4 regions of the Cupriavidus sp. FW305-46 genome follow, and region 1 is predicted to be linked to each of the others. Evidence: predicted binding sites of a transcription regulator. Region 1 holds the regulator's gene; each other region holds the start of a gene.
The links. Region 1 encodes sigma-54, which starts transcription at its own class of promoters, with help from an activator protein. Its sites were predicted from a motif close to TGGCANGNAANCTGCTTT; they were not measured.
Positions count from the first base shown of each region.

Region 2: the regulator sigma-54 is predicted to act here: its motif matches at 4,910-4,927, upstream of AC3WON_RS28910 (ethanolamine ammonia-lyase subunit EutB).
Region 3: the regulator sigma-54 is predicted to act here: its motif matches at 5,799-5,816, upstream of AC3WON_RS21010 (ANTAR domain-containing response regulator).
Region 4: the regulator sigma-54 is predicted to act here: its motif matches at 3,992-4,009, upstream of AC3WON_RS13450 (phenol hydroxylase subunit).

Region 1 is NZ_JBYSZI010000040.1:2,338-9,785, reverse strand. Features, by position in the region: gene AC3WON_RS19570 (KpsF/GutQ family sugar-phosphate isomerase) at 1-46, shown strand, start outside; gene lptC (LPS export ABC transporter periplasmic protein LptC) at 89-718, shown strand; gene lptA (lipopolysaccharide transport periplasmic protein LptA) at 786-1,436, shown strand; gene lptB (LPS export ABC transporter ATP-binding protein) at 1,505-2,305, shown strand; gene AC3WON_RS19550 (RNA polymerase factor sigma-54) at 2,440-3,921, shown strand; gene hpf (ribosome hibernation-promoting factor, HPF/YfiA family) at 3,970-4,320, shown strand; gene ptsN (PTS IIA-like nitrogen regulatory protein PtsN) at 4,777-5,232, shown strand; gene hprK (HPr(Ser) kinase/phosphatase) at 5,314-6,285, shown strand; gene AC3WON_RS19530 (PsiF family protein) at 6,448-6,840, shown strand; gene rapZ (RNase adapter RapZ) at 6,959-7,448, shown strand, end outside.
Region 2 is NZ_JBYSZI010000090.1:7,231-14,678, forward strand. Features, by position in the region: gene AC3WON_RS28885 (LutB/LldF family L-lactate oxidation iron-sulfur protein) at 43-1,488, opposite strand; gene AC3WON_RS28890 (LutC/YkgG family protein) at 1,485-2,186, opposite strand; gene AC3WON_RS28895 ((Fe-S)-binding protein) at 2,183-2,965, opposite strand; gene AC3WON_RS28900 (FadR/GntR family transcriptional regulator) at 3,092-3,817, shown strand; gene AC3WON_RS28905 (AI-2E family transporter) at 3,863-4,900, opposite strand; gene AC3WON_RS28910 (ethanolamine ammonia-lyase subunit EutB) at 5,105-6,487, shown strand; gene eutC (ethanolamine ammonia-lyase subunit EutC) at 6,498-7,283, shown strand; gene AC3WON_RS28920 (aminoacyl-tRNA deacylase) at 7,383-7,448, opposite strand, start outside.
Region 3 is NZ_JBYSZI010000045.1:1,000-8,447, reverse strand. Features, by position in the region: gene AC3WON_RS21035 (pirin family protein) at 1-551, shown strand, start outside; gene ybiB (DNA-binding protein YbiB) at 571-1,563, opposite strand; gene AC3WON_RS21025 (ABC transporter ATP-binding protein) at 1,673-2,476, opposite strand; gene ntrB (nitrate ABC transporter permease) at 2,495-3,400, opposite strand; gene AC3WON_RS21015 (CmpA/NrtA family ABC transporter substrate-binding protein) at 3,452-4,762, opposite strand; gene AC3WON_RS21010 (ANTAR domain-containing response regulator) at 5,128-5,775, opposite strand; gene AC3WON_RS21005 (fumarylacetoacetate hydrolase family protein) at 6,028-6,729, shown strand; gene maiA (maleylacetoacetate isomerase) at 6,734-7,381, shown strand.
Region 4 is NZ_JBYSZI010000023.1:35,078-42,525, forward strand. Features, by position in the region: gene AC3WON_RS13435 (muconate/chloromuconate family cycloisomerase) at 1-594, shown strand, start outside; gene AC3WON_RS13440 (tripartite tricarboxylate transporter substrate binding protein) at 657-1,652, shown strand; gene poxR (phenol degradation transcriptional regulator PoxR) at 1,796-3,523, shown strand; gene AC3WON_RS13450 (phenol hydroxylase subunit) at 4,045-4,269, shown strand; gene AC3WON_RS13455 (aromatic/alkene monooxygenase hydroxylase subunit beta) at 4,320-5,315, shown strand; gene AC3WON_RS13460 (MmoB/DmpM family protein) at 5,348-5,629, shown strand; gene AC3WON_RS13465 (aromatic/alkene/methane monooxygenase hydroxylase/oxygenase subunit alpha) at 5,665-7,185, shown strand; gene AC3WON_RS13470 (phenol hydroxylase subunit P4) at 7,218-7,448, shown strand, end outside.

The DNA of each region.
Region 1 (7,448 bases):
CGGCGCGCTGCATATCCACGACCTGACCCGCGCCAAGGTTATCTGAGCGGGCGCGGCCCGGCACAACCGGCACAACGCCAAGGACACCATGCAGGCACTCCTCGCCTCCCTCAGCGGCATCGTCATGCGGCTGCTGCCGCTGCTGCTGATGGCCTTCGTGGCGGGCAGCACGTTCTGGCTGGTCCAGATCAACTCCCCCAAGGAAGACCCGGCCGCGCAAAGCGCCAAGAAGCATGAGCCCGATTACTTCATGGACCGCTTCTCGGCCACCGAGTTGGCACCGGACGGCAGCACCAAGATCCGCTTCACCGGCGAGCGCATGATCCATTTCGAAGATGACCAGACCTACGAGGTGACCCGGCCCGCCATGCGCGCGTACGAGCCGGACCGCCCGCCGGTCACCGCCCGCGCCGATATGGGCCGCATGAACGCCGAGGGCTCGGTGATCGACCTGTACGGCAACGGCTTCGTCATGCGCCAGCAGGGCGTGGACGTGTCCAAGGACCCGCAGCTGACCGCCGCATCCAGTTATTTCCAGCTGCTGGTCAATGACGACATCGTCAAGACCGACAAGCCGGTCAAGCTGACGCGCGGGCCGTCGGTGATGACCGCCAACGGCCTGATCTTCAACAACGTCACGCGCGAAGTACAATTGCTCGGCAATGTACGCGGCACCATCATCACCGGGCCGACCCCGGGCCGCGCGCCGGGGTCCTGAGCCCCGGCCCGGGGGCCGCACCAACCCGCACCAACGTACCCAGACGCCCTCAAGCAACCCTGCCAACATGACTGCTTCCCTGACGACATCGTCCCGTCGACGCACCGCCCCGGCCCTGCTCGCCCTGGCCATGGCCTTCGGCCTGCTGGCCCAGCCCGCCCTGGCCGAGCGCGCGGACCGCGACAAGCCGATGGTGCTGGAGGCGGACAACGCCAGCTACGACGACGTCAAGCAGATCTATACGCTGACCGGCAACGTGGTGCTGACCAAGGGCACCATGATCCTGAAGTCCGACGCCGCCGAACTGCGCACCGATCCCGAGGGCTACCAGTTCGCGGTGGCCACCGCCAAGCCGGGCAAGCAGGCCTACATCCGGCAGAAGCGCGAAGGCGTCGACGAATACATCGACGGCTGGGGCGACCGCATCGAGTACGACGGCAAGCAGGAGTACTCCAAGCTGATCGGCAATGCCCGCATGGCGCGCCTGCAGGGCGCCAAGCAGGTCGACGAGATCCGCGGCGCGGTGCTGACCTACGACAGCCGCAAGGAGTTCTACACGGCTGCCGGCGGCGGCAGCGGCGACGCCGCGGCCGCCAATCCGTCCGGCCGCGTACGCGCGGTGCTGTCGCCGCGCCAGGACCAGAAGGCCGGCGCCACGGGCAGCAGCGGCTCGCCGCTGGACCTGAAGCCAGCGCCCGCGCCTGCCAACAAACCCTGACGCCTGGCGCCGGCTGCGTGCATCGCATGCGGCCGGCGCCGGAAACGCCTGAACGCCAGACTGTGCCAATGACCGATACCGCAACCATCGCCGACAAGCCTTCCGTCGAAGCCTCCACCGTCCTTGCCGGCGGCAGCACCCTGGTCGTGCGCCACCTGAAGAAGCGCTATGGCTCGCGCACGGTGGTCAAGGACGTCTCGCTCGACGTGAAGAGCGGCGAGGTGGTCGGCCTGCTCGGGCCCAACGGCGCGGGCAAGACCACGTCGTTCTACATGATCGTGGGCCTGGTGGCGCTGGACGAAGGCGATATCGTGCTCGACGGCGACCACATCAGCGGCCTGCCGATCCACGAGCGCGCGCGCATGGGGCTGTCGTACCTGCCGCAGGAAGCCTCGGTATTCCGCAAGCTCAACGTCGAAGAGAACATCCGCGCGGTGCTGGAGCTGCAGCTGGACAAGGGCAAGCCGCTGGCCAAGGCCGAGATCGAGCGCCGCCTCGATTCGCTGCTCGACGACCTGCAGATCGCGCACCTGCGCAACAACCCGGCGCTGTCGCTGTCGGGCGGCGAGCGCCGCCGCGTGGAAATCGCGCGCGCGCTGGCGTCGTCGCCGCGCTTCATCCTGCTGGACGAACCCTTCGCCGGCGTGGACCCGATCGCCGTGGGCGAGATCCAGCGCATCGTCAGCTTCCTCAAGGCGCGCAATATCGGCGTGCTGATCACCGACCACAACGTGCGCGAGACGCTCGGCATCTGCGACCACGCCTACATCATCAGCGAAGGCACGGTGCTGGCCGCGGGCCAGCCCGAGGAAATCATCGCCAATGACGCAGTGCGGCGCGTCTACCTGGGCGAGAACTTCCGCATGTGATGCAGCGGCCTGCCATGGAGCGGCAGGCCTATTCGCGGGCGCACGTGGGCCTGCCACAGCCAGCAGCGATCAGACCGCATAAGCGATAGCAATTTCCGTTCCAACAACGGAAAGATGCGCATAGAATAGGTCGCATGAAACCGTCGCTACAGCTCCGCCTTTCCCAGCATCTGGCCCTGACCCCGCAACTGCAGCAGTCGATCCGGCTGCTGCAGCTTTCCACGCTGGAACTGCAGCAAGAGGTCGAACAGGCGCTGACGGAAAACCCTCTGCTCGAACGTGAGAACGACTGGATCGAAAGCCCGCTGCGCGTTGCGGCCGACGGCTCGGTCAACCTGCAGAGCGCACCGGCGCCCGCGCCGGCAGAGCCGCAGGGCAATGGCGAGGCCCGCGCCGATGGCGCGGCTGACGACGACAGCTATGGCGACAGCGGCAACGGCGACGACTATGGCAGCGGCGACTGGAGCCTGGACGACTTTGCCCGCCGCCCCCAGGGCGACGAGGATGAAAAAACGCCGATGCAGCTGCGTGAAGCCGAGCCCACGCTGCGCGAGTACCTGATGGAACAGCTCACGCCGCTGAAGATCTCCGCGCGCGACAAGGGCCTGGCCATCTTCCTGATCGAATCACTCGACGATGATGGCTACCTGAGCGCATCGCTTGAGGAGATCTGCACGGAGTTGCCGGAAGAACTCGAGTTCGAGATCGAGGAAGTCCACGCCATCCTCACGCTGCTGCAGAGCTTCGACCCGCCCGGCGTGGGCGCGCGCAACGCCGCCGAGTGCCTGGCCCTGCAGTTGCGGCGCCTGACGCACCCGCAGCGCGAACTGGCCCTGAACATCGTGACCAACCACCTGGAGTTGCTCGCAGTACGCGACTACACGCGGCTGAAGAAGGCGCTGCAGGTCGATGAAGCGGCGCTGAAGTCCGCACACGAACTGATCCGCTCGCTGGCGCCCTACCCCGGCCATGCATACAGCCGCCCGGAGGCGGACTTCGTGGTGCCGGACGTGTTCGTGCGCAAGGGTGGCGGCGGCTGGATCGCGCAGCTCAATCCGGATGTGATGCCGAGGCTGCGCATCAATGACATGTATGCACAAATCCTGCGTGGCGCGAAGGGTGAGTCCGGCACCGCCGGGCTGCAGCAGAAGCTGCAGGAGGCGCGCTGGCTGATCAAGAACATCCAGCAGAGGTTCGACACAATCCTGCGTGTCTCGCAGGCCATTGTCGAGCGTCAAAAGAACTTTTTCAGCCACGGCGAAATCGCCATGCGCCCCTTGGTTTTGCGGGAGATTGCCGATACACTGGGTTTACACGAGTCAACCATCTCCCGGGTGACGACCAATAAATATATGGCAACGCCGATGGGTACTTTCGAACTGAAGTACTTCTTCGGCAGCCACGTGTCCACCGAAACCGGTGGCGCGGCTTCATCAACGGCCATCCGCGCCTTGATCAAGCAACTGATAGGAGCCGAAGACCCGAGGAATCCCCTTTCCGACAGTCGCATTGCCGAACTGCTGGGCGAACAAGGCTTCGTTGTCGCACGCCGCACCGTTGCCAAGTATCGCGAAGCCCTGAAGATCCCCGCAGTCAATCTCCGCAAGTCTTTGTAGCCGAGCCCACCGCCTGCCTGGTGAGGCTCTTTCAGAAGGAGAAGCGCTATGAACTTCAAGATCAGTGGACACCACCTGGACATCACGCCCCCTCTGCGTGAGTACGTGGAAACGAAGCTGGAGCGAATCGTCAGGCATTTCGATCAAGTCATTGGCGTTAGTGTGCTGCTCTCTGTCGACAACCATAAGGAAAAGGACCGGCGTCAGTACGCGGAAATCAATCTACATCTCAAGGGCAAGGACATCTTTGTCGAAGCGCATCACGAAGACCTGTATGCAGCGATCGACGCACTCGTCGACAAGCTGGACCGTCAGGTGATCCGCTACAAGGATCGCGTGCAAGGCCACGACCGCGAAGCGGTCAAGTACCAGATGGCCGCAGCGCAAATGCAGCAATGACCGTGCCCGGCAGCCCCGCAGCGGGCTGCTGAATCAGGATTGAACAGGCAAGCCGCGCCATGAAGCGCGGCTTTTTTGCGCCCTCGCGTTCCCGGTTGCCGCCGGCATGCCGCGCCCGCACTGGCGGCGCGGCCCGGCTGTGGCGCCGGAGCCAATGCTTTTCACCCGAATGAGCAAGGGTGTTCGCAAGCGCTGCGCCAAGGTGTATGCTGCGCCATACAAAGAGAGGGAATCCTGGCCGTGCCCCGCACCGGTGCACCGGCTCCCCGCCGCGGAGGCACGATTGCATCACCATGTATCGTTCTGCACCGGCTTGCCCCGTTGCGCTGCACAATGCGGGAGTAGTCGCTGCTCTATAATGGGCCGGACGCCTCCGGCCAGGCCAACGGCAGGCCGGAGCCAGCCCACTGCCCGGCGGGGCGGTCCGCCCGCTAACTGAAATCCTGCGCATCGCCCATGAATCGTTTGGCCAAATTGCTGCCACCCGGCAACATCACCCTCGACGTCAGCGTCACCAGCAAGAAGCGTGTGTTCGAGCAGGCCGGGCTCCTCTTCGAGAACAACCATGGTGTGGCGCGCGCCATCGTGACGGACAACCTGTTCGCGCGCGAGTCGCTTGGATCCACCGGCCTGGGCGCCGGCGTGGCAATCCCGCACGGCCGCATCAAGGGCCTGAAGCAGCCGCTGGCCGCGTTCATGCGCCTGGCCGAACCAATTCCGTTCGAATCTCCCGATGGCAAGCCGGTATCGCTGCTGATCTTCCTGCTGGTGCCCGAACAGGCTACGCAGCAGCACCTGGAAATCCTGTCCGAAATCGCGCAACTGCTTTCCGACCGCGACATGCGTGAAGGGCTGGCCACGCTGCCCACGCCCGATGCCGTCCATCAGTTGCTGATCGCATGGCATCCCTGATCCCCTGACCCCTCAAGCGGGCCGGCACCAGACCGGGCAGGCGCCGAGGCGCTTCGCAAACCGCCCCACCAGTCATACCGCATGGAACTCACCGGCGTCACCTCCCAGTCCATCTTCGACGACAACGCAGCCGACATCAAACTCTCGTGGGTGGCCGGCCTGGAAGGTGCGGACCGCGCCTTCGACGTGGAGTTCGCCCGCGAAGCCACCTCCGCCGCCGACCTGGTGGGCCACCTGAACCTGATCCACCCCAACCGCATCCAGGTGCTCGGCAAGCCCGAGATCACTTATTACCAGCGGCTCGACGACGAGACCCGCAAGCGCCAGATGGGCGAGCTGATCCTGCTGGAGCCGCCCTTCCTGGTGATCGCCGACGGCATGGAGCCGCCGCCCGACCTGGAACTGCGCTGCACGCGCTCGTCCACGCCGCTGTTCACCACGCCGGTGTCGTCGGCCGCGGTGATCGACCACCTGCGCCTGTACCTGTCGCGTATCTCCGCGCCGCGCGTGACCATGCACGGGGTATTCCTCGACATCCTGGGCATGGGCGTGCTGATCATGGGCGAATCGGGCCTGGGCAAGAGCGAACTGGGCCTGGAACTGATCTCGCGCGGCCACGGGCTGGTAGCCGACGATGCCGTAGACTTCGTGCGCCTGGGGCCGGATTTCATCGAAGGCCGCTGCCCGCCGCTGCTGCAGAACCTGCTTGAAGTACGCGGCCTGGGCCTGCTCGACATCAAGACCATCTTCGGTGAGACCGCGGTGCGCCGGAAGATGAAGATCAAGCTGGTGGTGCAGCTGGTGCGTCGCAATGACGGCGAGTTCGAGCGGCTGCCGCTCGATTCGCAATACCTCGACGTGCTGGGCCTGCCGATCCACATGGTCAAGATCCAGGTGGCGGCCGGGCGCAACCTGGCCGTGCTGGTCGAGGCCGCGGTGCGCAACACCATCCTGCGCCTGCGCGGCATCGATACGCTGCGCGACTTCATGGACCGGCAGCGCGCCGCGATGCAGGCCGATGCGGTTTCGCGCGGCCAGGGCCGCCTGCTCTGAGCGCCAGCGTTTTCATTTGCTTACAACGACGTTGACGCAGAACGTCAACGTTCTTCAGGCATGCTCCGTTTTGTGCTGTAATGGGCATCGCGCCCGTTACGGAAGCTGCAACGCCGGCAATGGCGCGCGGCCATGAAGTTTTCCACACCCAGGAGAGCAAGCATGAAGAAACTGATCGCGATGTGCGCGCTGGTCACCCCGATGATCGCCGCCAGCGCATTTGCGCAGACCACTGCCACGCCGGCAACCCCCGCCACGCCAGCCAAGCCAGCGGCCACCGCCCCGGCAACACCAGCCATGCCTGCCACGCCTGCCACCCCGGCTAACCCGGACAAGCCCGCAGCCAATTCCCAGCAGGACAAGATGAAGGCCTGCAATACGCAAGCCGCCGGCAAGAAGGGCGACGAACGCAAGGCGTTCATGAAGGAATGCCTGTCCAAGGGCGCATCCAAGACCCAGCAGGAGAAAATGGCCTCCTGCAGCAAGTCGGGCAAGGGCAAGAAGGGCGACGAATACAAGGCCTACATGAAGGAATGCCTGTCCAAGGCAGCCTGAGCCGCAACCAGCTCAGCAAGCTGACGCCAAAAGCATGGCGAACCGCGAGGTTCGCCATGCTTGCTTTTGCGCGTGGTGTCATGACGCCTTCATCACGTGATGCTATGCTTCAGGTGCTATGCGCATCATCCTCATCACCGGCATATCCGGTTCCGGCAAGTCCGTCGCACTGAACGTGCTCGAAGACGCAGGCTACTACTGCGTGGACAACCTGCCGGCTCAGTTCATCCCGGAACTGACCCGCTATCTCGACAGCCAGGGCTATACGCACCTGGGCGTCGCCACTGACATCCGCAGCCGCGAGTCGCTCGACCAGTTGCCCGACACCGTGCGCGCGCTGGCCGCGGAGCACCAGGTCGAGGTGGTGTTCCTGACCGCCAGCACCGATGCACTGGTGCAGCGCTACTCCGAGACGCGCCGCCGCCACCCGCTCTCGGTCCGTACCGACGGCGTGCCGGGCCCGGGCGGTGAACCCGCCTTCAACGACACCGCGCTGATGGAAGCGATCGAGATGGAGCGCGCGCTGCTGAGCCCGCTGGCCGAGGCCGCGCACCGCATCGACACCAGCAATGTGCGCACCAATACGCTGCGCAGCTGGATCAAGGAGC
Region 2 (7,448 bases), on a different contig from region 1:
GCCGGCGGTACGGGAAGGGGTTTGTGGTGCTGGCCGGCGCTCTTACTCCGGCTGCCCCTTCTCTTTCAGCAAATCCGCCAGGCTCTTCGCCGCCGGCTTCAGCGGCGTGCGGTGCTGCGTCCAGCCCATCTGCTTCGACGGCGTCAGCGCGCGCAGCCGCGTGGCGGCCCAGCGGAACAGCCGGTACGTCGCCGGGTGCGAATACGCGCCGCTCCAGAAGCGCCACACCAGGTGCTCGCCGCGGCTGTACTTGGCGCCCTGGCCGCGCAGCGGGTTGGCGACCTGCTCTTCCGGATCGCGGTTGGCCTCGGTGCGCAGGCGCACCAGCAATTGCGGGATCGGGATGCGCACCGGGCACACTTCGCCGCAGGCGCCGCACAGGCTCGACGCGGTGGCCAGGTCGGCGGTGGCATCCAGCCCCAGCAGGTGCGGCGAGATGATCTTGCCGATGGGGCCGGGATAGGTCGTGCCATAGGCATGGCCGCCGATGCGCGTGTAGACCGGGCAATGGTTCATGCATGCGCCGCAGCGGATGCATTGCAGCGTCGCGCGCAGCTGCGTGTCGGCATAGGCCTGGGTGCGGCCGTTGTCGAGCAGCACCAGGTGGACCTCGCGCGGGCCGTCGCGCTCGCCCGCGCGGCGCGGCCCGGAGATCAGGTTGAAGTAGGTGGTGATGGCCTGCCCGGTGGCCGAGCGCGTCAGCAGCGTGGACAGCGGCACGATGTGTTCCAGCCGGGCCACGACCTTCTCCATGCCCATGATGGCGATATGCACGTCGGGCACGGTGGTGGAAAGCCGGCCGTTGCCTTCGTTCTCCACCAGCCACAGCGTGCCGGTGTCCGCGGCGGCGAAGTTCACGCCGGACAAGCCGATATCCGCGTCGACAAAGGCCTGGCGCAGCGCACGGCGGCCGGCCTGGATCAGCGCATCGACATCCTCGGTATAGGGCGTGTCGGGGATATGCGCCTGGAACAGCTGCGCGATATCGCCCTTGGTCTTGTGGATCGCCGGCATCACGATATGCGAGGGCTTTTCGCCGGCCAGCTGGACGATGTACTCGCCCATGTCCGACTCGATACAGTCCACCCCGCGCTCGGCCAGGTAATGGTTCAGCTCGATCTCCTCGCTGGCCATCGACTTGCCCTTGATCACGCGCTGCGCCTGCTTCGATGCCGCGATGCGGTGGATGATCGCGTTGGCTTCGTCGGCGTTCTCGGCCCAGTGCACCTGCACCCCGGCGGCGGTGAGCTTTGCCTCCAGCTGCACCAGCAGGTCCGGCAGGTTGGCCAGCGCGTGCTGGCGCACCGCCTCGCCCAGGTCGCGCAGGCGCTCCAGCTCATCCGCGTCGGGGAACTGCGCCAGGCGCTTGCCTTGCAGGAAGTCCATCGCGCCGCGAAAGCTCTGGCGCAGCTTGGGATCGTCCAGCGCTTCGCGGGCGCGTGCCTTGAAGTCCTGCGGCGGAACAAAATTCAGTGTGTGCTGGCTCATTGCCCGGCCTCCGCAGTGTCGGTCTCGATCACGACCCACAGCCGGCGCGGACCATGCGCGCCGTAGGCCAGCGTCTGCTGGATGTCGGAGGTCTTGGACGGGCCGGAGATCAGCACCAGGTTGGTCGGCATGCCGTCGGACCAGCGCTCGGTGCGCGCGGCCATATGCAGGTCGGCGTGCAGCGTCGAGGCGCGCACCAGCGCGACATGCAGCGGCGGCACCAGCGACACCGTGCGTGGCGAGCCCGCATCTGGCGCGACCACCAGCGTGCCGGTGGCGGCAATGCCGGAGCGCGACACGGTGAAGCCGGCATCGATGGTGTCGAACAGCTCCGCCTTCCAGGCTTCGATCGGGCGGTCGTAGCCGATGGCTTCGATATGGGCCGGCAAGGCGGCCGCCAGCGCGGCACCGGCCGTGCTGGCGGGATCAAGCAGCAGGCGCTTCACGCCGGCATTGGCCAGCTCAGTGGCCAGCAATGCCGGCCAGGCCGCTTCGCTGGCGCACCAGACCTCGGCATGCAGGCCTTGCAGTGCCGCCTGCATCGCGTCGACCAGTTCGCCAACGGCTGGCGTGCCGTGGCGGCGTGCCTCGAAATGGCCGTCGATGCGGCGGTCGAGTTCCGCTGTGCCTTGGGAAGGCGCAGGCGCGGCGGCGCGCAGCCGGCCGAGCATGCGTTCGCGGGCGCCGGGCGTGCTCATGCGGCACCTCCGCTACGGCGCCACAGGAAGGTGGCCAGGTGCTCCACCTGCAGCGGGGCGCGGTCATGTGCCGCGGTATGGCCGATATTGAGCAGGCAGCCGCAGTCGGCCGAGACCAGCCGGTCGCAGCCGGTGGCGCAGGCCGAGGCCACCTTGTCGCGCACCATGGCGCCGGAGATATCGGGATGCTTGAGCGAGAAGGTGCCGCCGAAGCCGCAGCATTCTGATTCGCGTTCATGCTCCACGCGGGTCACGCCCGGCAGCGCGTCGACCAGGGCCACGCCGTGCTGGCGCGTACCCATTTCTCGACGGGCGCCGCACGAGGTATGCAGCACGATGCGCTCCTGCGGCTGGCCCGCCGCTGCGGCATCGCCAAAGTCCACCTTCAGCACATGCAGCAGGAATTCGCCCAGTTCATAGATGCGTCCGGCCAGTTCCAGTGCCTTGGGGCCGGCCACCGGATCGTCGGCAAAGAGCTGCGGCCAGTGGTGGCGCATCATGCCCGCGCACGAGCCCGATGGCACGATCACCGGCCAGGGCTGGCTGAACAGGTCGAGTTGGGCGCGCGCCACCGCACGGGCCGCGTCGGGGTTGCCGCTGCTGTAGGCGGGCTGGCCGCAGCAACTCTGGCCGCGCGGGAAGTGCACGGTGAGCCCTTCGCGTTCAAGCAGCCGCACGGCGTCGAGGCCGGCCTGCGGCACGAACATGTCGACCAGGCAGGTGGCAAACAGGTAGGCCTGCGTGGGGGCAGGGCCGGTGGGGTACTGACGATCCTTCATGTCTCGCTCCGGACGTGCTGGGGTCGCACGTTTCGGCGCATAATTCCCGCTTCCGCGCGGCGGTACAAATTGGTTGGACCAATCTGCGCAACGACGCGCGCAAGCTCAGGAGCGAGGACACACGGCATGACGGCAGCGGCAGCAAGGCACGGGCGCACCCGTGGGCGCGTGGAGTCGGTCATGCGCCGGATCGAGACCGCGCTGCTCGACGGCACCTGGCCGCCCGGCACGCGGCTGCCGGCCGAGCGGGTGCTGGCCGGGCAATACGAGGTCGCGCGCAACACCGTGCGCGAGGCGATCCAGCGCCTCGCCGCGCGCGGCCTGCTGCAGAGCCGGCGCGGTGCCGGGGTCTACGCCACCGACCAGCTGCGCGCCGGCATTGCCTCGCCCTGGGGCCAGCTGGTGGCCGACCACCCCGCACTGCGCGACGACATCCTGGAGTTCCGCCGCGTGCTGGAGGGCGCGACCGCGTATTTTGCGGCGCTGCGCGCGGATGCCGCTGACGTGAAGCGGATCCGCGCCCTGATGGCCGAGCTGGAACGCGCGCGCGCCGCCGACGACAAGCAGGCAGAGGCCGATGCCGATGCGCAGCTGCACGACGCCATTGCCCAGGCCTCGCACAACACCATGTTCCTGCACCTGCATACCAGCGTGATCGGCATGCTGCGCGAGCACATCACCATCAATGGCACCGGCCTGCGCGAACAGGACGACGGCGCGTCAGACCTGCTGCTGCTGCAGCACCGCACGCTGTGCGATGCGATTTGCGCGCGGCGCCCGGAAGAGGCGCGCACCGCCATGCAGACCCATATCGACTTCGTGCGCAGCCGGGTGGAGCAGGACGGCGCCTGAGCAGGTATTGGTCCTACCAGCGCCGCGGCGAGCCGGCTGCGGCACTCAGATCAGTCCGGCGCCGGCCAGTTCCCGCTTCAGGTAGGCATAGAAGATCGGTCCGGCGATCACGCCCGGGATGCCGAACAGCGTTTCCATCAGCAGCATCACCATCAGCAGTTCCCACGCCGCGGCCTGGATGCGCGCACCGATGATGCGCGCGTTCAGGAAGTACTCCAGCTTGTGGATCACCACCAGGAACACCAGCGACGCCACCGCGATCGGCAGCGACACCGACAGGGAGGCCACCACGATGGCGGTATTGGAAATCAGGTTGCCCAGCACCGGCAGCAGCCCGGCAACGAAGGTGATCACCACCAGCGTCTTGGTCAGCGGCAGGTGCACGCCAAAGAGCGGCAGCACCAGCAGCAGGTAGATCGCCGTCAGCACGGTGTTGATGGTGGAGATCTGGATCTGCGCGAAGATGAACTGCGAGAACGCCTGCTGCAGCGCGCGTGCGCGCGCCACCAGCGCCGCGGCCAGCGGACGGCGATTGGGCCGAACCACCGCGCGATACAGCGCCACCATCGCGCCGATCACCAGCCCGATCAGGATATGCACCAGCGTGCGCAGCACCTCGGCGCCCAGCTTCTGCGCCATCGCGGCATGCTCGCGCAGCGTCTCGATCAGCGTGTTGGCCAGCTCGTCCACGCCCTTGGGCAGCGCATCGCTAAGCCACGGCGGCATCTGCCCGCGCGAGCGGTCGATGATGTCGGCCACATGGTTGAGCAGCCCGTCCAGGGTATTGCCCTCGCCACTGACAAAGCGCACCAGCAGCCAGCCCGCCAGCGTCAGCCCCAGCAGGATCAGCGCCGACAGGATGGCCACGGCCAGGGCGTCGTGGCGCTGGTGCAGGCGCTGCAGGCGCGGCGCCAGCACGTCCACCAGCGAGTACAGCAGCAGCCCGGACAGCAATGCCGCCACCAGGTTGGCGTGGAGCACGGTCCACAGCGCCAGGGCGGTCAGCAGGTAGGCGACGGTGCCGACGCTGTACCACGCGGCCGGCAGCAAGCGCGGGGTGGTGGTCGGGTCGGGGTCTTTCATCGAGGTCTCCGGCATGCAAATTGCTCAAAATTTATTCTGAATTCTCGCCGATCCAGATGTTGTTCCTGAGTCAGGCCGTGTGCGCTGAGGCGATGTTGGCATCACGGCACACGCAAAGGCTGTCTATATTAGGGGGAATCGCGCCCGGCAAGGCGCCCGGCGCACCGCTGTCATCGTTTTCCCCAGAGTCCAGGAACGGAACGCATGGCCTACACCCACACCATCGGCACCCACCGCCACGTCTTTGCCGACCTGCGCACGCTGCTGGCCCGGGCCAGCCCGGCGCGCTCCGGCGACGCGCTGGCGGGCGTTGCCGCGGCCAGCGAGCAGGAGCGGATGGCCGCGCGGCTGGCGCTGGCAGAGGTGCCGCTCAAGCAGTTCCTGACCGAGGCGCTGGTGCCGTACGAGGACGACGAGGTCACGCGCCTGATCCTGGACCGGCATGATGGCGCGGCCTTTGCCGCCATCGGCGCCACTACCGTGGGCGACCTGCGCAACTGGCTGCTGCTGCATGAAACCGACAGCGCCACGCTGGCGCGGGTGGCGCCGGGCATCACCCCGGAGATGGCCGCCGCGGTCAGCAAGCTGATGCGCAACCAGGACCTGGTGGCGGTGGCGCGCAAATGCCAGGTGGTGACGCGCTTTCGCAGCACGGTGGGGCTGCCGGGCCGGCTCTCGGTGCGGCTGCAGCCCAACCACCCGACCGACGATCCCAAGGGCATTGCCGCGTCGATCATCGACGGGCTGCTCTATGGCTGCGGCGATGCCACCATCGGCGTCAACCCGGCTTCGGACAACCTGGGCGCCATCGTCTCGCTGCTGCGCATGATCGACGAGCTGCGCAGCCGCTTCGACATCCCCACGCAATCCTGCGTGCTGACCCACGTCACCAATACCCTGCGCGCGATCGGGCAGGGCGCGCCGGTGGATCTGGTGTTCCAGTCGGTGGCCGGCAGCGAGCGCGCCAACGCGGCCTTCGGCATCAGCCTGGCGCTGCTGGCCGAGGCGCACGACGCCGCGCAGGCGCTGGCGCGCGGCACCGTTGGCGACAACCTGATGTACTTCGAGACCGGGCAGGGCAGCGCACTGTCGGCCAATGCGCACCACGGCGTCGACCAGCAGACCATGGAGGCGCGCGCCTACGCGGTGGCGCGCGCGTTCGCGCCGCTGCTGGTCAATACGGTGGTGGGCTTTATCGGTCCCGAATACCTGTACGACGGCAAGCAGATCATTCGCGCCGGTCTGGAAGACCACTTCTGCGGCAAGCTGATGGGGGTGCCGATGGGCTGCGACGTCTGCTACACCAACCATGCCGAGGCCGACCAGGACGACATGGACACGCTGCTGACGCTGTTCGGCGTGGCCGGCATCAATTTCATCATGGGCGTGCCCGGCGCCGACGACATCATGCTGAACTACCAGAGCACCTCGTTCCACGATGCGCTGTACCTGCGCGAGGTGCTGGGGCTGCGCCCCGCGCCGGAGTTCGAGGCCTGGCTGCAGCGCATGGGCATTGCCGATGCCAGCGGCAGGCTGCTCGAGCCCGCCGCGCGCCAGCCGCTGCTGCAGATGGCCCACAGCCTGTAAGGTGCAGCCGATGACGGACAGACGCCCGCCACCCGCCGATCCCGCCAACGCCGATGCCGACCCGTGGCAACGCCTGCGCCAGTTCACGCGCGCGCGTGTAGCGCTGGGCCGTACCGGCCACAGCCAGACCACCGATGCGGTGCTGGCCTTCGGGCTGGCCCATGCGCAGGCGCGCGATGCGGTGCACCTGCCGCTGGACGTGGGCGCGGTCACCGCGGCGCTGGATGCGGCGGGGGTACAGAACCTCGCCGTGCACAGCGCTGCGCCGGACCGCGCGCACTACCTGCGGCGCCCCGACCTGGGCCGGCGCCTGGACGATGCCAGCCGCGCGCGGCTGGCCGCGGCACGGCCTGGCGAGGCGCCCGATGTGGTGTTCGTGGTTGCCGACGGCCTGTCCGCGCTGGCCACGCAGACGCACGCGCTGCCATTGCTCGATGCCACCCGCCCGCGCCTGCCGCCGACATGGCGCATCGGCCCGGTGGTGGTGGCCGAGCAGTCGCGCGTGGCGCTGGGCGACGAGATCGGCGAGCTGCTGGGCGCGCGCCAGGTGGTGATGCTGATCGGCGAACGGCCGGGCCTGAGTTCTCCCGACAGCCTTGGCATCTACCTGACCCATGCGCCGCGCACGGGCCGCACCGATGCCGAGCGCAACTGCATCTCCAACGTGCGCCCCGAAGGCCTGCCGTATGCGCAGGCCGCCGACCGGCTGGCCTTCCTGCTGCGCGGCGCGGCGGCATTGGGCCGCTCGGGCGTGGACCTGAAGGACGACAGCGTGCCGGCGTTGCCTGAAGGCTGAAACGTCTGCCTCACTCACCCGCCCGCCAGCATGCAAAACGGCCGCCACGCGGGTTCGCAACCGCGTGGCGGCCGTTCAGTGGCCAATAAAATGCGCCGCTTACATCATGCGGCGCGAAAACTGCCCGTGCCCAGCGTCCGACATCAACTTCGAGAACTGCTCGCC
Region 3 (7,448 bases), on a different contig from region 1:
TGCGCCCCGCCGGGGCCCGCCTGCACGGCATCCAGACCTGGGTGGCACTGCCGCAGGAGCATGAGGGTGCCGAGCCGTCGTTTTTCCACCATCCAGCCGCCACGCTGCCACGGATCGAGCGGCCGGGCGTGCGCATGGTGGTGATTGCGGGCGATGCCTTTGGCCAGGTCTCTCCGGTCAAGATCTTCAGCCGCACCCTGTATGTGGCGATCGAGCTGGATGCGGGCGCGAGCGTGGAGATCCCGGCCGATCATGCCGAGCGGGGCATCTATCCGGTGGATGGCGCGGTGGCGCTCGACGGCGAGCCGCTGCCGGCCGAGCATATGGTGGTGCTCACGCCGGGCCAGCCCGCAACGCTGACGGCCACGACACCGTCGCGCGTAATGCTGCTGGGCGGTGACCCGACCGACGGGCACCGTTTTATCTACTGGAATTTCGTTGCCAGCAGCAAGGTGGCGATCGAGGCCGCCGCCCAGCGCTGGGAGGACGACCAGTTCCCGCACGTGCCGGGCGAGACCGAGCGCATCCCGCTGCCCCCGCGCAAGCCCTGACAGCGGTCCCGGGGCTGGCTCAGACCGGGCTGGCCCAGGTCACGCGGGTGCCTTGCCGCAGGCATTCGCGGATAGCCTCGACCTGGATCGCGATCGGCGCCGGCACCGGCGCCGCGCCGTCCAGCACGCGCCGGATCCAGGCCACGGTCTGGCCGGCGTCGCTGCCGGGCGGCAGTTCAGGCACTTCGGCCAGCGAACCCACGGCCGGATCGACCAGCGTCTGCTGGTGCCCCTCGTGCAGCCAGTCGATGCGGCTGGTGCGGCGCGCATCGGCCACCACTTCGCCCTCGGTGCCGCGTGCCAGCAGCACGTTGGCGGGTTCATGCGAGAAGTAGTCGGTCAGCGTCTCGCGGTATTCGGGGTGGGTGTAGCTGTACAGGCGCAACCCTTCCGCGGGCGAATGCTCGCCCACCGGCTGCAGCATCTTGGCCACCGTGTGCGCCGAATTGCGCAGGCCGATCACGGTGCGCCGCTCCAGCAGCTGCGACAGCCCGGGCGACAGCACATCCACCGGCAGCACCGCCAGCGGCCCGAGGTCGCTGCCCTCGCGCAGCCGTGCCGAGGCCTCGCCGGTAGTCGCGCACAAGGGCACGCCCAGCGCCTCGAACAGCGTCATGCTGGTCACGCGGCCATTGAACAGGCGCGTGCCGTGCACCAGCACGGGGACATCTTCGCGCGCCAGCAGCAGCGCCAGCAGCGGCACCAGGTTGGGTTGCTTGCGCGCGCCGTTGTAGCTGGGGATCACCACCACCTGCCGGTCAGGCGGCGCCGGCAGCGGCTGGCAGTGCGCATGGGCGGCTTCCAGCATGCCGGCCAGCTCGTGCGGGGCCTCGCCCTTGATGCGGTAGGCCATCAGGATGGCGCCAAGCTCCAGGTCCGAGACGCGCCCGGCCAGCATGGCGTCGAACAGGGCCTGCGCGTCTTCGCGCGGCAGCGCCCGCGCGCCGTTGACGCCGCGGCCGATCTCCTTGATATAGCGGGCAGCAGGGAAGGACGTGGCTGGCGTGGTCATGGCGGCGTGGGGGTAGTCTGTTCTGGGTTCATGATAGCGGAGCCAGGCCGCCGCGCCCATCGCCGCCTGTGCCACATAGGGCCGCCCACCCGCACGCGGCCGGCGGGCACTACGCGGCTTCCTGCAGCGCCGGGTTGCGCTGCTTGCGGTAGAGGAAGTCCAGCACCGCGGTGCGGCAGGCGTGGTAGCCCTTGTCGTCGGCCAGCGCGACGCGGTCGCGCGGACGCGGCAGCTCCACCTTCAGGATCTCGCCGATGGTCGCGGCCGGACCGTTGGTCATCATGACGATGCGGTCGGCCAGCAGCACGGCCTCGTCGACATCGTGGGTCACCATCACCACGGTGCTGCGGGTGCGCGCCACGATCTTGATCAGCTCGTCCTGCAGGTGCGCGCGCGTGAGCGCATCGAGCGCGCCGAAGGGCTCGTCCATCAGCAGCACCTTGGGCGCCATCGCCAGCGCGCGGGCAATGCCCACGCGCTGCTTCATGCCGCCGGAGATCTCATGCGGGTACTTGTTCTCGGCGTGCGTCAGGCCCACCAGCGCCAGCGTGTCGTGCGTGCGCGCCTTGAGCTGCGGCTTGCTCTCGCTGGCGGCGAAGACGCGCTCCACGCCCAGGTAGACGTTCTCGAAGCACGTCAGCCACGGCAGCAGCGAATGGTTCTGGAACACCACCGCGCGCTCCGGCCCCGGCCCGGCGATCTCGCGCCCGGCGCAGATCAGCGCGCCGGTGGTGGGCGTGGCCAGTCCCGCGACCAGGTTCAGCAGCGTGGACTTGCCACAGCCTGAATGGCCGATCAGCGTGATGAACTCGCCCTCGGCGATATGCAGGTTGATATCGCGCAGGGCGACGAACGGGCCCTTGCGGGTCTTGAAGGTCTGGCCGACGTTTTCGATGCTGACGAACTTGTCCATGGCGATTCTCCCCGCGTGTCAGTTGGTGCCGTAGCTGAAGCGCCGGGCCAGCGCCAGCAGCGCGTGCTCCAGCAGCAGCCCGATGATGCCGATCACGAAGATCGCGATCACGATGTGCTCGACCTTCAGGTTGTTCCATTCGTCCCACAGCCAGAAGCCGATGCCGGTGCCGCCGGTCAGCATCTCGGCCGCGACGATCACCAGCCACGCGGTGCCGATCGACAGCCGCACGCCGGTCAACATGTAGGGCAGCACCGCGGGGAACAGCACCCGCGTGAACACCTTCCATTCCGACAGGTCCAGCACGCGCGCCACGTTCAGGTAGTCCTGCGGCACGCGCGTGACGCCGACCGCGGTGTTGATCACCATCGGCCAGATCGAGCAGATGAAGATCGCCCAGATCGCGGCCGGGTTGGCGGCCTTGAACAGCAGCAGGCCGATCGGCAGCCACGCCAGCGGCGAGACCGGCCGCAGCAGGCTGATCACCGGCGCGGTCATCGCGTTCAGGAAGGCGAAGCGCCCGATCAGGAAGCCGGCCGGGATGCCGACCAGCGCGGCCAGGCCGAAGCCCGCCGCGACGCGCGCCAGCGATGCCAGCACGTTCCAGCCGATGCCCTGGTCATTGGGCCCGTTGCGGTAGAACGGGTCGGCAAACAGCGGCACCGCGGCGTTCCATGTGGCCTGCGGCGTGGGGATGGCCGGGATCATCGTGGCGATGCCGTGCCAGGCCAGCACGAACAGGGCAAAGCCCAGTGCCGGTGGCACGGCCTTGAGCACCAGCGCGGCGACCGCCTCGCGGCGTTGCGAGCGCCGTGCCTGCGCGGCGATTTCCTGCTCGCGCCGGCGCGCCCGCTCCTTGGTGTCGGGGTCGGCGCTGGCGGCTACGGTTGCACCATCGGGCGTGGGGTGGGCTATGGCATTCACGTCTGGCTCCTTTCGTCAGGGGCACTGCGGATCAGTGGGGGAAGGCTTGCGTCAGGCCTTGATCTTGAAACCGTCGCCGTAGGCCTTGGGGTCCTTGCCGTCCCAGACCACGCCGTCGATCAGCTTGGCGCTGCGCATGTCGCTCTTGGGCAGCGGCACCTGCGCGGCGGCGGCGGCCTGCTTGTAGACGTCGATGCGGTTGACCTGCCTGGCCACGGCGAGATAGTCCGGATGTTCCTTCAGCAGGCCCCAGCGCTTGTGCTGGGTCAGGAACCACATGCCGTCTGACAGGTACGGGTAGTTGGCGCTGCCGTCCTGGTAGAACTTCATCGCGTCGGGGTCGTCCCAGGTCTTGCCCAGGCCGTTGGTGTAGCGGCCCAGCATGCGGTCCAGGATGATGTCCATGTCGGTGTTGACGTAGGACTTGGCGGCAATGGTCTCGGCGGTCTTGCGGCGGTTGGAGGTCGACGCATCGATGAACTTCGATGCCTCCAGCACCGCGGCCACCATCGCGCGCGCGGTGTTGGGGTATTTCTGCACGAACTCCGCGGTGGTGCCCAGGGTCTTCTCGGGGTGGCTCTTCCAGATGGCCTGCGTGGTCTCTGCGGTGAAGCCGATCTTGTCGGCGATGGCGCGCGCGCCCCAGGGCTCGCCCACGCAGAAGCCATCCATATTGCCCACGCGCATATTGGCCACCATCTGCGGCGGCGGCACCGTGATGGCCTTGGCGTCCTGCATCGGGTTGATGCCGTTGGCCGCCAGCCAGTAGTACAGCCACATCGCGTGCGTGCCGGTGGGGAAGGTCTGGGCGAAGGTGTAGTCGCGCTTCTCCTTCATCATCAGCGCCTTCAGGCTGGCGCCGTCCTTGACGCCTTTCTCGGCGAGCTTGGACGACAGCGTGATGGCCTGGCCGTTGTGGTTCAGGTTCATCAGCACGGCCATGTCCTTCTTCGGGCCGCCGATGCCCAGCTGCACGCCGTAGATCAGGCCGTACAGCACGTGCGCCGCGTCCAGCTCGCCGTTGACCAGCTTGTCGCGCACGCCGGCCCATGAGGCTTCCTTGGTCGGCGTGATCTTGATGCCGTATTTCTTGTCCAGCCCGAGCGTGGCGGCCATCACCACCGAGGCGCAGTCGGTCAGCGGGATAAAGCCGATGCGCACGTCGGCCTTCTCGGGCGCGTCCGAGCCCGCTGCCCACGCACCGGCGCGCACCAGCGGATCGACCAGCGTCATCACGCTGGCGCCGGCGATGGTGGCCAGCGCGCGGCGGCGGCCGCTGCTGGCCGGCACGGCGTCGGCAGCCGCGTCGGGAACGTGGACGGCTGCGTGCAGCGGCTTGGCAATCCTGAGGCGAGAGGGCATTGCATGGCTCCAAGAAAAAAGGCGTCCCCTCCGCGACCGGCTTCGCCAGAAGACCGGTGCGGCGCAGGGACGCCGTTGTCCGTGGCGTGACGCAGCCCGCGTTGGCCGTGTCCGCCGAAATTGTTGGTCGGCCGCCGTTGGCCGATACCTGCATAACGCAAGGCGTGTGCCAGCCTGTGCAGTGCAGCATTCGAGGGCGGATTTGTGACGGATCGGGAGGTAATGATCGGATGCGGTGCGCGCGCGCTGGCCGCCGCCACATTCGGGGGAGCATAGGAGGGAGGTGGAGCAGCGCGGCAGCGCCAGGAGCGTGCATTGCACCAGTCGCGTGCGGCAGCGCACCACGGCTGGCAGGCGGGAGCGGCTCAGCCCATCACGTCGATCACGCGCTGGGCCGCGTCCACCAGCTTCAGGCCGCGCTCCATCGCCATGCTGCGCAGGCGCTTGTAGGCCTCGTCCTCGCTGAGGCCGCGCGCCTGCATCAGCAGCCCCTTGGCGCGCTCGACCACTTTGCGCTCGGCCAGCTTGAGCCGGGTGGCATCGAGCTCGGCGCGCAGCTGCTGGTCCAGTTCGAAGCGCGCGTAGGCCACGTCGAGCACGGTCTTGACGCGCTCGGCGCGCAGGCCGTCGACGATATAGGCGGTGATCCCCGCCGTCAGCGCTGCCTTGATGCGCTGGCTGTCGTCGTTGTCGGTGAACAGCACGATCGGACGTGGCGCATGCTGGGTCGAGACGCAGACATGCTCGATGGTGTCGCGCGCGGCGGATTCGGACGCGATGATCAGCATGTCGGGCTGGGTGGCCGTGATCACATCCGGCAGGCGCAGGTCGGCGTCGACGATCTGGATCTCGGTAAAGCCCGCGCTGACCAGCCCGCCGCGGATGGTTTCGACGTTCAGCGGGTCGGCGTCATGCGGGTCGCGCACGAGCAGGATCCGCAACACCCGGCCGCCGGCAGTGGGCGGGGCAGGTGCAGCAGCGGTGGGCGATGGGGGCGGGTGGCGTCGTGTCATGGCTAGGCTCTGTTGCAGTGCGCCATGCAAGATTCGCGCCGGGCAAGTATCCGGTACCTGCGCCAGTCCGGTGCGCTGGCGCTGCGAGGATGCCTGGATTCATTGTATGCGGTCGTACGCAGAGCCAACTCTCGCGGTGTATCCTGTTGCCCTGCTGCGCCGGGGCGTCTGCTGGCGACGCCGCGCATGGCTGCATCCTGCAATCCTGCCCACCCGCGCCGCAGCACCGATCAGAACAATCTGGAGAGATGCATGACCGAATTCGTGTTCGCCCCGGCCGCGCCCGTTGGCGTGCCGGTGCGCGGCAGCAATGCTAGTTTCCCGGTCCGGCGCGTGTACTGCGTCGGCCGCAACTATGCTGCCCACGCCCGTGAAATGGGCTCGGACCCCGACCGCGAGCCGCCGTTCTTCTTCTGCAAGCCGTCCGACGCGGTCAGCTACGTCGCCGACGGCACCGAAGGTGCCTTCCCGTACCCGCCGGGCACCAGCAACTGCCACTATGAAGTGGAGCTGGTGGTGGCGATCGGCAAGGGCGGACGGGACATCCCGGTCGACCAGGCAGCCGGCCACGTGTTCGGCTACGCCGTGGGCCTGGACATGACCCGCCGCGACCTGCAGAACGAATCGAAGAAGACCGGCCGCCCCTGGGAGACCGGCAAGGCCTTCGACCAGTCCGCGCCGATCGGCCCGATCGTGCCGGTCTCGGCCATCGGCCATCCGGAGAAGGGCGCGGTGACGCTGGCGGTCAACGGCGTGGAGAGGCAGCGCGGCGACCTGTCCGACCTGATCTGGTCGGTGCCGGAGATGGTGTCGTACCTGTCGAAGCTGTTCGAGCTGCAGCCGGGCGACCTGATCTTCAGCGGCACGCCCGAAGGCGTGGGCCCGGTGGTCAAGGGCGATGTCATGCAGTGCCACGTCGGCGGCGTGGGCGATCTCACCATCAAGGTAGTCTGATCCGATGCTAAAGCTTTACAGCTATTTCCGCAGTTCGGCCTCATTCCGCGTGCGCATTGCGCTGGAACTCAAGGGGCTGTCGTATGACTATGTGCCGGTGCACCTGCTGAAGGAAGGCGGCCAGCAGCTCAAGCCGGAGTTTCGCGCCGTGAATCCCGACGGCCTGGTGCCGGCGCTCGCCGACGGCGAGCACGTGCTGCAGCAATCGCTGGCCATCGTCGAATACCTGGACGAGGTCCATCCCGAGCCGAAGCTGCTGCCCGGCACGGCGCTGGACCGCGCCTATGTGCGCGGACTGGCCCAGGAGATCGCGTGCGAGATCCACCCGCTGAACAACCTGCGCGTGCTGAAGTACCTGAAGCACACCGTGGGCGTGACCGACGAGGTCAAGGACGCGTGGTACCACCACTGGATCGAGCTGGGCTTTGCGTCGCTGCAGGCCAACCTGGAGCGCGGCGGCAAGGCCGGGCGCTTCTGCTTTGGCGATACGCCCACGCTGGCCGATATCTGCCTGGTGCCGCAGGTATTCAACGCGCAGCGCTTCAATATCGACCTGGCCCGCTACCCGGCGATCGCCAGGATCTATGAAACCTGCATGGAGCTGCCTGCTTTCCAGAAGGCGGAGCCGAAGGCGCAGCCTGACGCGGAATAAGCGTTCGCAGGCCTGCAAGGCAAAACGCCCCGGCACTGCCGGGGCGTTTTTGCTTTGCACGGGTTGC
Region 4 (7,448 bases), on a different contig from region 1:
GACGACGTGGCCCACGTGGCCGCGATCAAGCGCGCGCTGGGCGAGCGGGCGCGCGTCACCGTCGACGTCAACCAGGCCTGGAACGAGGCCGACGCCGCCACCGGCATCGCCATGCTGGAAGCCGCCGGCATCGACCTGATCGAGCAGCCGACTCCGCGTGAGCAGCGCATGGCGCTGGCGCGTCTGGCAGCGCGCTTCGTGGTGCCGATCATGGCCGATGAAGCGGTGTGCGGCCCGGAAGACGCGATGGAGCTGGCGCGCATCGGCGGCGCCGACGTGTTCGCGCTGAAGATCGCCAAGGCCGGCGGCATCTTCGGCATGCTGCGCACCGCCGCGGTGGGCGACGCCGCCGGCATCGCGCTGTACGGCGGCACCATGCTGGAGGGCAGCGTCGGCACCATCGCCGCGGCGCATGGCTTCTGCACGCTGCCGCATCTGGCCTGGGGCACTGAGCTGTTCGGACCGCTGCTGCTCAAGGACGATATCGTGCAGCAGCGCCCCGAGTACCGCGACTTCAGCCTGCACCTGCCTGAAGGCCCCGGCCTGGGGCTGGCGCTGGACGAAGACAAGCTGGCGCACTACCGGCGCGGCTGAACTGGCAGGCCGCGCCCCCCGCATGGCACACCGGTGCCTGCACGCATCAAGTGAGGAGACCAATGAAGACGTTATTCCAGCGGCTGGCAAGCACCAGCCGCGCAGGGGCGCTGGCACTGGCTGCCGGCCTGTCGTTCGCAGCGCCGGCCGCGCACGCGGCCTATCCCGACCATCCGATCCGCTGGATCGTGCCGTTCCCCGCGGGCGGTGCCATGGACAACATCGCCCGCACGCTGGGCGAAGACATGTCGCGCACGCTGGGCCAGGCCATCGTGGTCGAGAACCGGCCGGGCGCCGGCGGCAATATCGGCGCCGAACTGGTGGCGCGCGCGCCCGCCGACGGCTACACGCTGATCATCGTCGCCAACGGCATGGCCGTGAACCCGGCGCTGTACGGCCGGCTGAGCTACGACCCGGTCAAGGACTTCGCGCCGGTGTCGCTGCTGGCGGTGGTGCCCAACGTGCTGGTGGCCAGCAAGGCGCGGCGCCAGGAAAGCACCGTCAAGGATGTGGTGGCGCACGCCAAGGCGGCGCCGGGCGAGTACACCTATGCCTCCGCCGGCAACGGCACCTCGATCCACCTGGCGGGCGAGCTGTTCACCTCGATGGCCGGCGTCGACATGCTGCATATCCCCTACAAGGGCAGCGGCCCGGCCATGACGGATCTGCTGGGCGGCCAGGTCGACTACATGTTCGACAGCATCACCTCGGCCAGGCCGCATATCGAATCGGGCAAGCTGACGGCGATCGCGGTCACCACCAGCAAGCGCTCCAGTGCGCTGCCCAACGTGCCGACGGTAGCGGAAGCCGGCCTGCCGGGCTATGAGCTGTCGCCGTGGTTTGCCGCCTTCGTGCCGGCGAAGACGCCGCAGCCGGTCATCGACGCGCTCAACCGCGCTATGCTCGAGGCTTTGGGGAAGCCGGCCGTGCAGAAGCGGCTGGCGCTGATCGGCGCCGAGCCGATCGGCAGTTCACCGGCGGTGCTGCGCGAGCACCTGGCGAAGGAAACCGATAAGTGGGGTGTGCTGATCCGCCAGCGGGGTATCCGGGCGGATTGAGCGGCCCGGCCCAGCGCGGCCGGTTGGGGTAGTCCCCGGGCAATGTCATTGCCCACCCCCGTTTCCCTTGGCACATAATGTGCATAAGCTGCCAGCCGAAAGGCACACTCGAGCGGATCACCCGCCGGCACTGAGGGGAGACAATGAGCAGTTCAACCGACAAGTTCTCGGCCACCATGCGCGATGGCCTGGCCGATCTTGCCCGCCGCCTGCGCTTCGCCATGGAGGAGGGTGCGATCTGGCTGGACGAGCAGCGCATGATCCTGATCCATACCGCCGCCCTGGGCGCGCTGCGCAAGGAACTGGTGGACACCCTGGGCATGGAGCGGGCGCGCGGCCTGTTCATGCGCATGGGCTTCCATTCGGGCATGCGCGACGCTGAGGTCGCGCGCAAGCTGCGCGCAGGCCACAGCGACTTTGGCCAGCTGGAGATCGGGCCCTGCCTGCATACCATCGAGGGGGTGGTGCGGGTCACGCCGGTCAAGGTCGACATCGACATCGCCGCCGGCATCTACGATGGCGAATTCCTGTGGGAAGACTCCTTCGAGGGCGACGTCCACCGCCAGCTGTTCGGCATCGTCGACGAGCCTGCCTGCTGGATGCAGATCGGCTACGCCACCGGCTACACCTCGGCGCTGATGGGGCGCACCATCCTGTACCGCGAGGTCGAGTGCATCGCCTGCGGCCATCCGCACTGCCGCATCATCGGCAAGCCGGTGGAAGCCTGGGAAGACGGCGCGCAGGCGCTGGCGCTGTACCAGCCCGATCCCGTGATCGAAACCATCATCGCCTTGCAGAGCGAGGTCGAGCACCTGCGCGCGCTGCAGGGCACCCCGGCCACGCCGGCCGACCTGGTCGGCACCTCGCCAGGCTTTCGCGCCGCCTGGAGCCTGCTGCAACGCGCCGCGGCCAGCAACGTGACGGTGCTGCTGCTGGGCGAGACCGGCGTGGGCAAGGAGCGGTTCGCGCAGGCGCTGCACAGCGTGAGCGGGCGCGCCGACAAGCCCTTCATTGCCGTGAACTGCGCGGCAATTCCCGATGAGCTGATCGAGTCCGAGCTGTTCGGCGTGGAAAAGGGCGCCTTCACCGGCGCCAGCCAGTCGCGCCCCGGGCGCTTCGAGCGTGCACATGGCGGCACCCTGTTCCTGGACGAACTGGGCGAACTCTCGGCCTCGGCCCAGTCCAAGCTGCTGCGCGTGCTGCAGGAGGGCGAGGTCGAGCGCGTGGGCGGCACCGGCACGCGCAAGGTGGACGTGCGGCTGGTGGCCGCCACCAATGTCGACCTGGCCGAAGCCGTGAAGCAGGGCACTTTCCGCAAGGACCTGTACTACCGCCTCAATGTCTACCCGGTCACGATCCCGCCGCTGCGCGAGCGCTTGGACGATATCCGGCCGCTGGCCGAGCGCTTCGTGGCCCGCTACGGCGCGCGCCACGGCAAGCGCATCGTCGGCATCACCGACCGCGCGCTGGCCGAGCTGCGCCACTATGACTGGCCCGGCAACGTGCGCGAACTGGAGAACGTGATCGAGCGCGGCGTGATCCTGGCCAGCCAGGGCGGCCAGATCACCGCCGACCACCTGTTCCTGCCGGGCACCGTGGCACCGGTGGTGGATACCGCGCCGCGGCTGGGCGCGGGCGGCACCTTGCCAGACCTGCGCGAAGCCGCGGTCCATGCGCTGCTGGACCAGATGTCAGAGCAGCAGCTGGCGCTGGGCGACGTCGAGACCGTGCTGATGGAGGCGGCCATGCAGCGGGCCGACGGCAATATGAGCCAGGCGGCGCGGTTGCTGGGCATTACGCGGCCGCAGCTGGCGTATCGGTGGAAGATGCGCGGCACGCGTGGGGGCAACGGGCACGGCAACGGTAACTGAGGCCGCTTTCAAGCTTCAAATGCTGAGGGTGTGCTCCCTCTCCCGCAAGCGGGAGAGGGAGCACACCCGCGTAGATCAAGCGCGTCCACACGATCCCCTGCGCCACCCATCTCCTCCGCTTCTCCCGGCTCCTCGCATTTCCCCCCTTGATCATTTGATGCAGCCCCGCCCGGCCGCGCATCGGCCCGAAGTTGCCCGATGCTGCACCGCGCCAGCGATTTTTCCCTGCCAGATCAAGTCTTCTCACCCAGCTTGCCCAGGCACGCTGCTGCGCCGCAGGGCAATCCCATCCGCATTGGCTCGCTGCCCGCAAACGCCCGCCCGGCGCGGCTTTTGATCATTTGATCAAGGCTTGCGGACAGCTTCATCAATTCATCGACAGGTTTCGCGCGGACCTTTCCGGGTTAACGCGCACGCTCGTCATCGCCAATTCCCCGCAACCCTTGTCCCACAACGCTTCGCGCTCGCTGGCACGGTCTTCGCAGTAAGGCCTGCGTCCAGCCAACGCAAAGGAGCGCGCCATGAACACCCCGTCGGTTCCCCTGTTCGAAGCCACGCCGCGCTATGTGCGGGTCGAGGGCCGCACCCCCGAAGGGTTTGTGCAGTTCGCCTTCAGCGTGGCCGACCCGGAGCTCAACGTCGAACTGATCATGCCGGAGCCGATGTTCGAAGCCTTCTGCTGCGTCAACCGCGTGCGCTTCCTGCCCCCGCTGGAAGCCGCGCCGCAGCCGCAAGCCGACGACTGACGCCGCAGCCACCGCATCACAAAGAGAGAAGGGATACAGGAGACCAAGCGATGCAAGTCGATATCAAGACCCAGCAGATCCAGCCGCTGCGCCAGACCTACGGCCATGTCGCGCGCCGCTTCGGCGACAAGCCGGCGTCGCGCTACCAGGAGGCGACCTACGACGTGCAGTCGGAGGTGAACTTCCACTACCGCCCCACCTGGGACCCCGGCTTCGCGCTGTATGACAAGCGCCGCACGGCGATCGTGATGCAGGACTGGTACGCGCTGAAGGACCCGCGCCAGTTCTACTACGGCGCCTACGTGACCGCGCGCGGGCGCCAGCAGGATGCCACCGAAAAGAGCTTTGCCTTCGTCGAGAAGCGCGGGCTGCTGCAGGCGCTGCCGGCCGAATGGCAGGAACGCCTGGCCACCGGCCTGCTGCCGCTGCGCCATGTGGAGTGGGGCGCCAACATGAACAACTTCTACTGCGCCGACTATGGCTGGGGCACGGCCATCACGCAGGCCTGCACCTATTGCGCGATGGACCGCCTGGGTATCGCCCAATACCTGTCGCGCATCGGCATGCTGCTGGACGGCAATACCGGCGTGGCGCTGGAGCGTGCCAGGGTGGCCTGGTTGGAGAGCGCCGCGTGGCAGCCGCTGCGCCGCTTTGTCGAGCACACCTTTGTCACCGGGGACTGGTTCGAGACCTTCGTCGCCCAGAACCTGGTGCTCGACGGGCTGCTCTACCCGCTGGTCTACCAGCATGCCGACGCGGTGATCGCGCGCGCCTGCGGCACCGGGCTGGCGGTGCTGACCGAATTCATGAACGACTGGCGCGACGAGCACGCACGCTGGGTCGATGCCGTGATCCAGGCCGCAGCGGCCGAGTCCGATGCCAACCGCGTGCTGCTGTCCGGCTGGGCGCGCGCCGCCTGCGCGGAGGTGGCGCAGGCGCTGGTGCCGGTGGCCGATGCGCTCACCGGCGAAGACGGCGCGCAGATGGTGGCGCTGTGCCGCGAGCAGTTCGAAGTCCGCCTGGGCAAGCTCGGCCTGGCTGCCTGATCCGCCCACAACGAACCCCACGGAGACACGCCATGTCAGCCACCGCTGCCAACGTCTACATCGCCCTGCAGAACAACGACGACACCCGACCCATCATCGACGCCATCACTGAAGCCAACCCGCATGCGCTGGTGTCGCAGTTCCCCGCCATGGTCAAGATCGACGCCCCCGGCCACCTGACCATCGTGCGCGAACTGGTGGCCGGCAAGCTCGGCCGCGACTGGGACCTGCAGGAGATCCACCTGAACCTGATCTCGCTGTGCGGAAACATCGACGAGGACGAAGACGCCTTCACGCTGCGCTGGAACGCCTGACCCGGCAGCGGCATAGAGAACATCACGGAGACATCATGGACGCACGCAAGAAGCTCAACCTGCGCGAGAAGTACGCCTCGATGACGCGGGACCTGGCCTGGGAAACGACCTACGAGCCGATGGACAAGGTCTTCCCGTTCGACAAGTACGAGGGCATCCGCATCCACGACTGGGACAAATGGGAAGACCCGTTCCGCATGACCATGGATGCCTACTGGAAATACCAGTCGGAGAAGGAGCGCAAGCTGTACGCGATCATCGACTCGTTCGTGCAGAACAACGGCCACCTGAACGTATCCGATCCGCGCTACCTGAACGCGCTGCGGCTGTTCCTGACCGGCGTGACGCCGCTGGAATACGCCGCCCACCGCGGCTACGCGCACCTGGGCCGGCATTTCCGCGGCGCCGGCGCGCGCGTGGCGGCGCAGATGCAGTCGGTCGACGAGCTGCGCCATGCCCAGACCCAGCTGCACACGCTGTCGGTCTACAACAAGTACTTCCACGGCTTTGGCGAATGGCGCCACATGCACGACCGGGTCTGGTACCTGTCGGTGCCAAAGTCCTACTTCGAGGACGCGATGAGCGCGGGGCCGTTCGAGTTCATCACCGCGATCTCGTTCTCGTTCGAGTATGTGCTGACCAACCTGCTGTTCATGCCGTTCATGTCGGGCGCCGCCTACAACGGCGACATGGCCACGGTGACCTTCGGCTTCTCCGCGCAGTCCGACGAGTCGCGCCACATGACGCTTGGTTTGGAAGTGGTCAAGTTCCTGTGCGAGCAGGATCCCGGCAATATCCCGATCCTGCAGAAGTGGCTGGACAAGTGGTTCTGGCGCGGTTTCCGCCTGCTCACGCTGGTCGGCATGATGATGGACTACATGCTGCCCAAGCGCGTGATGTCGTGGGCCGAGGCCTGGGAGATGTACTTCGAGCAGGCGGGCGGGGCGCTGTTCAAGGACCTGGAGCGCTACGGCCTGCGCATGCCCAAGTACCACGAAGTGGCCACCCAGACCAAGGACCGCATCACGCACGAGGCCTGGGCCACCTTCTACAACTACGCGGGCGCGGCCGGCTTCCACACCTGGGTGCCCAAGGCCGACGAGATGGCATGGCTGGCCGAGAAGTATCCGCAGACCTTCGAGCGCTACTACAAGCCGCGCCTGGACCACTGGCAGGAGCGCCAGCAGGCCGGCGACCGCTTCTACAACGCCACGCTGCCGATGCTGTGCCAGACCTGCCAGATCCCGATGGTGTTCTCGGAGCCGGACGACCCGACCCAGACCTGCTACCGCGAGAGCAGCTACCACGGCATGAAGTTCCACTTCTGCTCGGACGGCTGCAAAGACATCTTCGACGACGAGCCCGCCAAGTACGCGCAGGCCTGGCTGCCGGTGCACCAGATCTACCAGGGCAACTGCGGCGGCGCCACGCTGGAGGACGTGCTCAAGTGGTACCGGCTGGACCCGGGCGCTGACAACCTGGACTTCGAGGGCTCGCAGGACCAGCGCAACTGGAACGCGTGGAAGGGCATCGGGCCTGCCGCGGACGCCGCCTGAAGCGGCCCCCATCACAAGACAAGGAGACAACCATGCCCGTCGTATCCATCGGCGACTACGCCTTCGAGGCGGCCGACCGCGAGGCCGTGTTCCACGGCAACCGGCTGCTCTATATCGGCTGGGACGGCCACCTGCTGTTCTGCGCGCCGCATTGCTTCCCGTTCCCGCCGTCCATGCCGCTGCGCGACGTGGTCGACAAGGTGCTGCCCGGCGTCTACGGCTACCACCCCGACTTTGCCCGCATCGACTGGGGCCAGGTGCAG